Salipiger abyssi: one gene and its partner. The protein of the gene in region 2 interacts with the protein of the main gene of each other region in a pairwise test. Links are inferred from orthologs where the notes say so. Each region holds a gene or a part of one and is shown on either strand. Other genes may lie near its edges.

Evidence for each region. Proteins that work in one complex are often made in the same cells at the same time.
Region 1: the proteins of Ga0080574_RS21535 (region 2) and mobA interact in binary tests that used the Escherichia coli proteins (3 or more experiments, as listed by UniProt). The link is inferred for Salipiger abyssi from one-to-one orthologs.

What each region holds. Positions count from the first base shown.
Region 1 is NZ_CP015093.1:1,880,062-1,884,417, reverse strand. What follows is about bases 1-2,969. They hold mobA (molybdenum cofactor guanylyltransferase MobA), read right to left. Parts: upstream 1,799-2,969; coding sequence 1,202-1,798; downstream 1-1,201. Other genes in these bases: Ga0080574_RS12605 (hypothetical protein), read right to left, coding at 2,911-2,969; Ga0080574_RS12610 (AzlD domain-containing protein), read left to right, coding at 2,600-2,926; Ga0080574_RS12615 (AzlC family ABC transporter permease), read left to right, coding at 1,899-2,603; mobB (molybdopterin-guanine dinucleotide biosynthesis protein B), read right to left, coding at 726-1,205; Ga0080574_RS12630 (hypothetical protein), read left to right, coding at 1-462. Also shown: more of Ga0080574_RS12605, read right to left, coding at 2,970-3,540; Ga0080574_RS12600 (aa3-type cytochrome c oxidase subunit IV), read right to left, coding at 3,574-3,708; Ga0080574_RS12595 (MBL fold metallo-hydrolase), read right to left, coding at 3,826-4,356. UniProt on the Escherichia coli protein: Transfers a GMP moiety from GTP to Mo-molybdopterin (Mo-MPT) cofactor (Moco or molybdenum cofactor) to form Mo-molybdopterin guanine dinucleotide (Mo-MGD) cofactor.
Region 2 is NZ_CP015093.1:3,689,320-3,695,092, forward strand. Bases 1,112-4,110 are described here. They hold Ga0080574_RS21535 (molybdopterin molybdotransferase MoeA), read right to left. Parts: upstream 3,195-4,110; coding sequence 2,028-3,194; downstream 1,112-2,027. Other genes in these bases: Ga0080574_RS21525 (ComEC/Rec2 family competence protein), read left to right, coding at 1,112-1,292; lexA (transcriptional repressor LexA), read right to left, coding at 1,249-1,944; moaC (cyclic pyranopterin monophosphate synthase MoaC), read right to left, coding at 3,191-3,667; trpC (indole-3-glycerol phosphate synthase TrpC), read right to left, coding at 3,664-4,110. Outside these bases: more of Ga0080574_RS21525, read left to right, coding at 1-1,111; more of trpC, read right to left, coding at 4,111-4,467; Ga0080574_RS21550 (uracil-DNA glycosylase), read right to left, coding at 4,464-5,108; trpD (anthranilate phosphoribosyltransferase), read right to left, coding at 5,105-5,773. UniProt on the Escherichia coli protein: Catalyzes the insertion of molybdate into adenylated molybdopterin with the concomitant release of AMP.

The sequences.
Region 1 (4,356 bases), 1.8 Mb from region 2 along the record:
AATGCCGATTTCATCCGCGCGCTGAACTTCCCCGAGACCGCCGAGGACGAGCAGGGCTTTGCCGCGCTGCGCCGCGCGCTGAAGGACCGCCCGACCGCGCAGTTGATCCAGGCAGCACAGGATGTGCTGACGCTGCTGTCGCAGGACGGCATCTATATGGACGACCTGCGCCCGGACATGGCGCGTCCGGAGATCTGGCGCGCCTTCGCCGACGGCGCACGGGGCCGCGCCATCGCGGCGCTTGGCGGCGTGCGCGACCGCTCCTCGCTGGCACTGACCGCCGGACGGATGAAGCAGGATCCGATCTTCCGCGACGCGGCGCATCACTTCCTGCGGCTCTTCGACAAGGGGGTGGCGCGTTTCGCCCCCGAGGCCAGCGATTCCGAGGTGAGCGAACTGGCAAACACCCGCTCGGCACGGGCCTTCATGCTGCTCGGCCGCGTGGCGGGGACGTTCGATTGATTTGAGGGGCGCGGTGGGTTGGAAACTTACCCTACGGTTGAGCGTTGCTCGGGCGCGGAACAAGCCCGAAGGGCGCCGCGCCATCGCCGGCCCGTCCCCCGGGCTGGCGATTTGGTGACGTCAGTACAACGTGTCGAGGTCTTTCGGACATGGCCGGGATAAATCGAGAGGTTCAGAGCTGAGGTCGCCAACCCACGGGCCGGCGATGGCGCGGCTCACCAATGCGTGGCACGGTAGGGAGGGTTTCCAACCCGCCACGCCCCTCAAACTTCCGCCAGGATGAAATCGGCGATCCCGGCCACATCTTCCAGATCGAGCACCGGACAATCTACCGTCACCGCATAATCGCTCGCCACCGCCCGGATCGTCGGATCCCCTTCGGCGATCAGCGCACCGCCATTTTCCGCGCGATGCACCTCGATCTTCGGGTGATCGTCGCGCTTCCAGCCCTCGATCAACACGATATCGCAGGGCCCCAGCCGCGCCAGCAGCGCCGCCAGCGGCATCTCCTCGTCAAGCTCGGTGAGCTGCGCCACACGGCGCCCGGAGGCAACGATCACCTCGCCCGCTCCCGCCGCGCGGTGGCGGTAGCTGTCCTTGCCCTCATGGTCGATGTCAAAGCCGTGATGGGCGTGTTTCAGCGTGCTGACCCGCAAGCCACGCGCGCGGAACTCGGCGATCAGACGCTCGACCAGGGTGGTCTTGCCGGCATTCTTCCAGCCGGTGACGCCAAAGACCTTCATGCCAGCACCGCCTCGGCCTCCGCCAGATCGGCGGGCGTGTTGATGTTGAAGAACGGATCGAGCCCCGGCGCCGGAAACGCCGCCTCGCGCCCGCCATGGGCGTCGGCAAATGCTGCCACCTTGCGCTCGCCCCGATCCAGCGCGGCGCGCAGCGCGCCGCGAAGCGATACCGGCCAGAGCCCGAAGACCGGATGCCGGCGCCCCTGGCTGGCGGCCAGCGCCAGCGGCGCCTCCATCCCTTCGGCGGCAAGCAGAAGCTGCGGCACCAGATCGCAGGGAAAGAACGGCGTGTCGCAGGCCACGCTCACCACCGTGTCGCCACCCTCAGCCGCCGCCCAGTCGAGCCCCGCGAGAATGCCCGCCAGCGGCCCGGGATGGCCGGACAGCGGATCGGGCAGCAGCGGCAGGCCCGTCGCCGCAAAGCGCGCGGGATCGCCATTGGCGTTGAGCGCCAGCCCCGCCACCTGCGGCTCCAGACGCTCCACCGCATGGGACAGCAGGCTCTGCCCGCCCAGCATGAGCGATGCCTTGTCGCCGCCGCCCATCCGCGTCGCCAGCCCGCCGGCGAGGATCACACCGAAAGGTTGCTTCACGGCAAGAGACTCTTTCGTGCGTACACACACAGTTGTGGCAATTGCATCTCCCCCGGCGCTTCGGTACGGCTTGACCACACCCTGAATTCGGAGATGCACCATGGCGGGCCCCGGCGTGAAGTCAAGCTTTTGGACCGGCGTCCGCGACGGACTGCCCTTCCTGCTTGTCATCCTGCCCTTTGCCACGCTGTTCGGCGTTGTGGCCTCGGATGCCGGGCTGAACGCCGGTGAGGCGCTGGCCTTTTCCCTCGCGGTGATCGCCGGGGCGTCGCAGTTCACCGCGCTTCAGCTCTTGCAGGAAAACGTGCCGCTGGTGGTGGTGCTGGCCTCGGCGCTGGCGGTCAATCTGCGCATGGCGATGTATTCCGCCTCGCTGACGCCGGCCCTGGGCAAGCTGCCGCTCTGGAAACGCGCGGTCTGCGCCTATTTCCTGGTGGATCAGAACTACGCCCTGTCGGTGGTCAAGTTCGAGAAGGAGCGCGACCTCTCGCTGGCCGAGAAATTCGCCTATTTCCTCGGCGCCACCATGCCGCTCTGCCCGTTCTGGTATGCCTTCACGGTGGTCGGCGCGCTGGTGGGCTCGGCGATCCCGACGGAATGGGGGCTGGATTTCGCCATGCCGCTGGCCTTTATCGCGATGATCGGCCCGGCGCTGCGCACCGGCGCGCATCGCACGGCGGCGCTGGTCGCCTCGGTGGCGGCACTGACATTCGCCTTCCTGCCCTTCAATCTCGGCCTGCTGGTCGCGGCGGGCCTGGGCATGGCGGCAGGGGCCGAAGTGGAACGCAGGGTGGGTGCAAAATGATCGACAGAACCGAACTTTGGATCGTGATCGTGGCACTGGGGCTGGGAAGCTTCGGCCTGCGCTTCGTGTTTCTGGGCCTGGTGGGCGACCGACCGCTGCCGGAATGGCTGACCCGGCATCTGCGCTATACCGCCGTGGCGGTGCTGCCGGCGCTGGTCATGCCGCTGGTCGTCTGGCCCAGCGCAACCGAAGGCGAGACCGATCCGGTACGGCTCACCGCCGCCGGCGTGACGCTGGCGGCGGCCTATTTCATCAAGAACGTGATCCTGTCGATGCTGCTCGGCGGGCTGGTGCTCGCCGGCGGCGCCTACTGGTTCGGCTGATCGCCCGGCCCGGCGGCAATCGCCAGCGCCTTGTCGTCGGCATCGTCCTCGCGCAACACGCGCTCGGTCACGCCGGGCATTTCTGCCAGCTGATCGGCAAGTTTCACCGGGAACCAGGTGTTCTTGATCCCTTCGAAACCCGGAAGCTGAGACAGCACGCCCGAGGTCGCGACGGTGCATTGCGCATGCGGCACCGAACCATAGCCCTGCACCAGACGCAGCGCCTGCTCGGCCACTTCCGGCGGCACCTCGATGCGCTGGATGCGCACGCGATAGGTCTCGCGGGCATGGGCACGCTCGTAGAAGCCCTCGATGCGCGGCGTGATGCCGTAGAGCACATCGTCGGCCTCGACCAGATAATCCGCCCGCACCGAGCCGGCGGGGTCGAAGACCACCCGCTGCGACGGTGCGTTGATCATCATGCTGGAATGCGCGCCGGCATCGGTGCGGTTGTTGATCATCGTATAGAGGGTGATCGCCGGCGGGCCAGGGTGGCGATAGGCCGCCGCGGCGATCTCTTCAGGCGTGGCATTGGGAATTCTTGCGCCCGGCGTGGTACATCCCGCAAGCGCGAGCGCTGCCAGACCGGCGAATACCGCGGCTCGAAACAACATATCTGAAATGCTCCCGGTGGGATCGCGCTGGCGTCAGGTGTTGAAGACCGCCAGGAACAGCAGGATGAAGATGATCACGCCGACCGTGCGGATCGTGAACTTGACGAACCCGTTGAAGGTTTTCTCCTGCGCGGTGATGTCCATGGTGCCGTGCTTGTGTTCAGCCATCTGCGACGTCCGTCCCTTTGGAATGCCTTTTCTCGGCATTTTGGTTAGCCGATTTCCAAAGCCCTGTCACCAGCACAAAAGACGCAGGGTCCAGGTATCTTTTCCCCGCCCGCCGGTTCAGATCGCCTGCCAGAGCCAGGCATCGTCCGGCCCCACCGTCCGCACCGCGCGGCCCTCGTGCCACAGGTGCAGGCAATGGGCCATCGCCTCGACCAGCGCCAGCCCGTAGGTGCCGCCGTCGATATTGCGCTTGAAGAGCGGCGCGAAACAGGCGCCGGCCGATTTGGGTTCGGTCAGATAGGCGTGCAGCCGGTCGAGCGCGGAGTGGTGATTCTCGATGAGCTGCGCCATGCGGAAGGGCAGCCCGGTAAAGGGCAGCTTGTGCCCGCCCAGCACCAGATGTTCGGGCCGCGCCAGCGTCATCAGCCGTTCGCAGGCCTCCAGCCAGTCGCCCACCGGGTCAGCCTCTGGCTCGGTGGCATAGACACCGATATTGGAGCTGATGGTGGAGAGGATCTGATCGCCCGACAGCACCAGATTGTCGTCCTGCGACCAGAGCGTCGCGTGTTCGGGCGCGTGGCCGTTGCCGATATGCACGTCCCAGACCCGCCCGCCGATGCGGATCGTGTCGTCCTGCCGGATGCGGGT
Region 2 (5,773 bases):
ATCTTCTGGCGATCTCCGGCCTGCATATGGGGCTGCTCGCGGGCTTCGTCTTTTCCGCCACGCGGCTGGGCCTGCTGCTGCACCCGGTGAGCCGGCATTTCTGGCCGGGAAAAAAGCTCGCCGCCGGCGTCGCACTTGTCGCCGCTGCCGGCTATCTGGCGCTCTCGGGCGGAAATGTCGCGACAGAGCGCGCCTTTGTCATGGTGGCGGTGATGCTGATGGCGGTGATCTTCGACCGCCGGGCGCTGTCTCTGCGCGCCGTAGCGCTGGCGGCGCTGATCGTGCTGCTGCTGCGCCCCGAGGCGCTGCTCGGCCCGGGCTTCCAGATGTCCTTTGCCGCCACCGTCGCGCTGGTGAGCGTCTTCGGCCTGCTGCGCCGGCTCACAATCGAGCGCCGGGCGCCGGGCTGGGCACGGCCCGTCATGGCGCTGGTGGTGTCCTCGGTCACCGCCTCACTCGCCACCGCGCCCGTCGCCATGGCGCATTTCAACCTGCTGTCGCATTACGGGCTGGCGGCAAACCTTGCGGCGGTGCCGCTGATGGGTCTGCTGGTCGTCCCGATGGCGGTGGTAGCGGCGCTGCTCATGCCGCTTGGGCTCGACGGGCTGGCGCTGGCGGTGATGCGCCCCGGGCTCGACTGGATCCTCGCGGTGGCGCGCACCGTCTCGGGATGGGAGGAATCGCTCGGCCATATCGTCGCGCCGGGGCCCTTGGTGTTGCCGCTGCTGGCGCTCGGCGGGCTCACGCTCTGCCTCTGGCAGGGGCGCGGCCGCTCGGCCGGACTGGCCCCCATGGTGCTGGCGGCGGCGCTCTGGAGCCTCGCCGTGCGGCCCGACATCCTGATCGCCGATACCGGCACGCTGGTGGGCGCGATGACGGAGCGTGGCCGGGCACTCTCGCGTGAAAGCGGGTCGGGCTTTCTCGCCGGGGTCTGGCTGGAGAATGACGGGCAGGCGGGCGGGCAGGAACAGGCCGCGGCGCTCTGGCCCGGCGGGCGCGAGAACCGCACGGCGCGGATCTCGCTGGCGGGGTTGCGCCTGACCCATCTTCAGGGCAAACGCGCGGCGGGCGGCTTTGCCGGCTGCGACGGGCCGGAGCTGGTGGTCTCCAGCGTCGATCTGCCGGCGATGCCCGGCTGCGATGTCTACGACCCGAAACGCCTGCGCGGCACCGGCGCCGTGGCGATCTGGCTGGAGCCCGAGGGCCGCGCGTGGTCACCGCCGCAGGGCGGCGGCTCTGGCACGGCACTCAGTAGGTGCGGATCAGCCCGACGAGCTTGCCCTGAACCTTGACGGCCCCCACGGGCAGCACACGCGATTCATAGGCCGGGTTGGCGGCCTCAAGCACGATCATCTCGCCCTTGCGGCGAAAGCGCTTCAGCGTCGCCTCATAGCCCTCGACCTGCGCCACCACGATATCGCCGGCCTCGGCAGAGGCGGCTTCGCGGATGATCACCACATCGCCATCGTTGATCCCGGCCTCGATCATGGAATCGCCTTTGACTTCAAGCGCATAGTGGCGGGCATTGCTGGAGAGCATGGCGCCGGGCACGGCGATGTTGGGCGGGTTGTCGGCGATGGACTGGATCGGTTCGCCGGCAGCGATGCGGCCCAGCAGCGGCAGTTCCAGCGCCTCGATGGTCGAGACCGGCTGCGCATTGCCGGGGCGGCTGTCGGGCCGGTCCCCGTCGATCACCTGAGGCGCGAATCCCGAGCGCTTGCCGCCGAGGCTTTCCGGCAGCTTCACGATTTCGATGGCGCGCGCCCTGTGTGCCAGACGGCGGATGAAGCCGCGCTCCTCCAGCGCGGTGATAAGCCGGTGAATGCCGGATTTGGAGCGCAGATCCAGCGCCTCCTTCATCTCGTCAAAGCTCGGCGGCACGCCGTCGCGCTGCATCCGCTTGTTGATGAAATCGAGTAGATCAAGCTGTTTCCTGGTCAGCATGCGCGCCGCTCCCCGCCGGTTTACCTCCCTTTTGTTCTACGCATGTTCTCTTTTTGTGTCAACATGCTGAGGGGACCTCCGGATCAGATGCGCACGATCTCCACCAGCTCGCCGGCGGCCCGGGCCGGATCGTTCGGCGGGCGGACAACCAGCGCATCGGCGGCGCCGAGCACGCTCAGGAGCGAGCTGTCCTGGCGCTCGAAAACGCTGACGCCGGCAGTGCCGAGCCGGGCGCGCATGTAATGCTCGCGCGGGCCGTTGGCGGGGATGGCGCGGGCCAGCGGCAGGCTCTCGCGCGGCGCGGGTTCGCTGCCCAGCCCGAGCATGGCGCGGATCACAGGCGCCATGAAGATATGCCCGCAAACCATTGCCGATACGGGATTTCCCGGAAGACCAAGCATCATCGCATCGCCCAGGCGGCCCGACATAAGCGGCTTGCCCGGGCGCATGGCGACCTTGTGAAAAGCGCGCTCCAGCCCGAGATCGCCTGCCACCTTGGCAACCAGATCGCGGTCGCCCACCGAGGCGCCGCCGATGGTGATCACCAGGTCCGCGTCATCGGCCAGCCCCAGCACCGTCTGCAACGAGGCTTCGCTGTCGCGCGCGATGGGCAGGAGACGCGGCTCGGCGCCCAGCTCCTGCAACAGCGCATAGAGGCCGAAGGTGTTCGAGGCGATGATCTGGTCGGGACCGGGCGTCTCTCCCGGCATCACCAGCTCGTCGCCGGTGGAGATCAGCGCCACTTTCGGGCGCCGCGCGACGGGAACCTGCGCGATGTTCATCGCGGCCAGCAGAGCGATATCCTGAGGCGTGAGGCGGCGCGGGGCGGAGACGGTCTCGCCGGCGCGAAAATCATTGCCGTAAGGGCGGATATTGTCGCCATTGCCGAGCCGGTCGGTGATCAGGATTTCGTCGCCGTTGCGATCGACATCCTCCTGAATGACAACGGTTTTCACACCGTCCGGTACCGGCGCACCGGTGAAGATACGCACAGCCTCGCCAGGCCCGACCGAGCCGGTGAAGCGTTCCCCGGCGGCGGCCTCGCCGATGACGCGCAGGCGCATGCCCGGCGCGGCTTCGGTCACGCCATAACCATCCATGGCGGAGGCGGCGAAAGGCGGCTGGTCGCGCTGCGCGGTGACGGGGCGGGCAAGCACGCGCCCGGCGGCCTGCTGGAGCGGCACCTCTTCGGCCTCCAGCGGTGTCACCAGAGCGAAAAGCCGGTCGAGCGCTTCGGAGACAGAGATCATGTCGCCTCGTACCGGCCTGATTTTCCACCGTCTTTCAGGATCACGCGGATGCCGCCGATCTCCATCGCCTTATCCACCGCCTTGGCCATGTCATAGACCGTCAGCGCCGCGGTCGAGACCGCCGTCAGCGCCTCCATCTCGACACCGGTCTGGCCGGTGGTCTTGACCGTCGCCTCGATGCGCAGCCCGGGCAGCGCGGCGTCGGGGGTCAGCTCGACCGAAACCTTGGTGACCGGCAGCGGGTGGCAGAGCGGGATCAGCTCGGGCGTCTTCTTGGCGCCCATGATGCCGGCGAGCCGTGCGACGCTGACGACATCACCCTTCTTTGCGCGGCCTTCGGTAATGATTTCAAAGGTCTCCGGCGCCATCTTTACCCATCCCTCGGCGGTGGCGATGCGCGCGGTCACGGCTTTGTCGGAGACATCGACCATATGCGCGTCGCCCTTGGCGTCGAAATGGCTGAGCCCGCTCATGCCGCCACCGGATCCCTGAGCAGCGCGCGGGTGGCGGTCTCCACATCGGCCTGCCGCATCAGGCTCTCGCCGATGAGGAAGGTGCGGGCGCCGCAAGCGGCCATATCGGCAAGATCTGCGGGCGTGTTGAGCCCGCTTTCGGAGATCAGCAGACGCGCGCCCGGCACGGCTTTGGACAGCTCGCGCGTCGTCTCAAGAGTGGTCTTGAAGGTTTTGAGATTGCGGTTGTTTATCCCGATGAGAGGAGACTTCAGATCGAGCGCACGGTCCAGCTCGGCGGCGTCATGCACCTCGATCAGCGCGTCCATGCCCCAGCCGAACGCGGCGTCTTCGAGTTCCGCCGCCTGCGCGTCGGAGACGCTGGCCATGATGATCAGGATACAGTCTGCCCCGAGCGCGCGGGCCTCGGCCACCTGATAGGTGTCGTACATGAAATCCTTGCGCAGCGCCGGCAGCGCCGTGGCCGCGCGGGCCTCGGTCAGGAAGGATTTGGCGCCTTGAAAGGAGGGGGTATCGGTCAGGACCGAGAGGCAGGTGGCACCGCCCAGCTCATAGGCGCGGGCCAGCGTCGCGGGATGAAAATCTTCTCGAATCAATCCCTTGGAGGGCGAGGCTTTCTTGACCTCGGCGATCAGCCCGTAGCCGCTGGCCGATGCCTCGCGTAACGCCTTGGCGAAGGGGCGCACCGGCGTGGCGGCGCGCGCCTCGGCCTCGACCTCCGCCAGCGGTTTTGCGGCTTTGTCGGCGGCGATCTCTTCCAGCTTGTAGGCCTTGATCTTGTCGAGGATCGTCTGGGTCATGGCGTCGTCCAGTTTATCGGCGTGTCGCCCCTTGCAATAAGCCACTCGTTGACGCGGGAAAAGGGGCGCGATCCGAAAAAGCCGCGCCGTGCGGAAAGCGGCGAGGGATGAGCCGAGCGCAGGATCAGGTGATCGGGCCCGTGGATATGTTTGGCAAAGCCCTGCGCATGGTTGCCCCAGAGGATGAAGGCGCGGGGATGTTCGGAAAGGCTTTCAATCACTTGCGCGGTGAGTTTCGACCAGCCGAGCCTGGCATGCGCACCGGCGCTGCCGGCGGGCACGGTGAGCGCGGTGTTGAGCAGCAGCACGCCCTGCGCCGCCCAGAAGCGTAGATCGCCATTCGGCGGGCAGGCGCCGAACTCCTCCTGCAACTCCTTGTAGATATTGCTCAGCGAGCGCGGCAGCGGGCGCACATCGGGCGCGACGGAAAAGGCCAGCCCATGGGCGTGGCCGGGGGTCGGGTAGGGATCCTGACCGAGGATCACCACGCGCACCGCCTCAGGCGCGCAGGCGTCGAGCGCGGCAAAGATCTGCGGCGCGGGCGGCAGGATCTGGCGCCCGTCCTCAGCCAGCGCGGCCTCGATACGCGGCAGATCCTGCGTAAAGAAGGGCAGATGCGCCCAGGCCGGCGGCGGGGTCATGCCGCCTGTTGCGTGGCCTCGGCGAGCGCCGTGACCTTGGCCTTTGCGGCGCCGCTGTCGATGCTCTGGGTGGCCATGGCGACGCCTTCGCGCAGATCGGCGGCCTTGCCCGCCACCACCAGCGCGGCGGCGGCGTTGAGCAGCACCGCGTCGCGATAGGCGGTCTTGGCGCCATCGAGCAGGGCGCGAAAGGCCTCGGCGTTCTCGGCCGGCGTGCCGCCGACGATCTCCTCGAACGGGTGTTCGGGCAGGCCGGCATCCTCGGGATGCAGCTCGACCTCGCGCACGGAGCCGTCCTCTTCCAGCGACGAGACCCAGCTCATGCCGGAAATCGCCAGCTCGTCGGTGCCGTCGGAGCCATGCACCAGCCAGGCGCGTTCGGAGCCGAGCCGGCCCAGCGTTTCGGCCATGGGCCGCAGCAGGTCGCGGGAAAACGCGCCCGTAAGCTGGCGTTTAACACCCGCCGGGTTGGTCAGCGGCCCGAGAATGTTGAAGATCGTGCGCGTGCCGAGCTCCATGCGCACCGGCGCCACATGTTTCATCGCCGGGTGATGCATCGGCGCCATCATGAAGCAGATGCCGACCTTGTCGAGAATCGGCGCGATGGCGCTGGCGGGCAGCATCACCTCGATGCCCATCTGCCCGAGCGCATCCGCGGCGCCGGA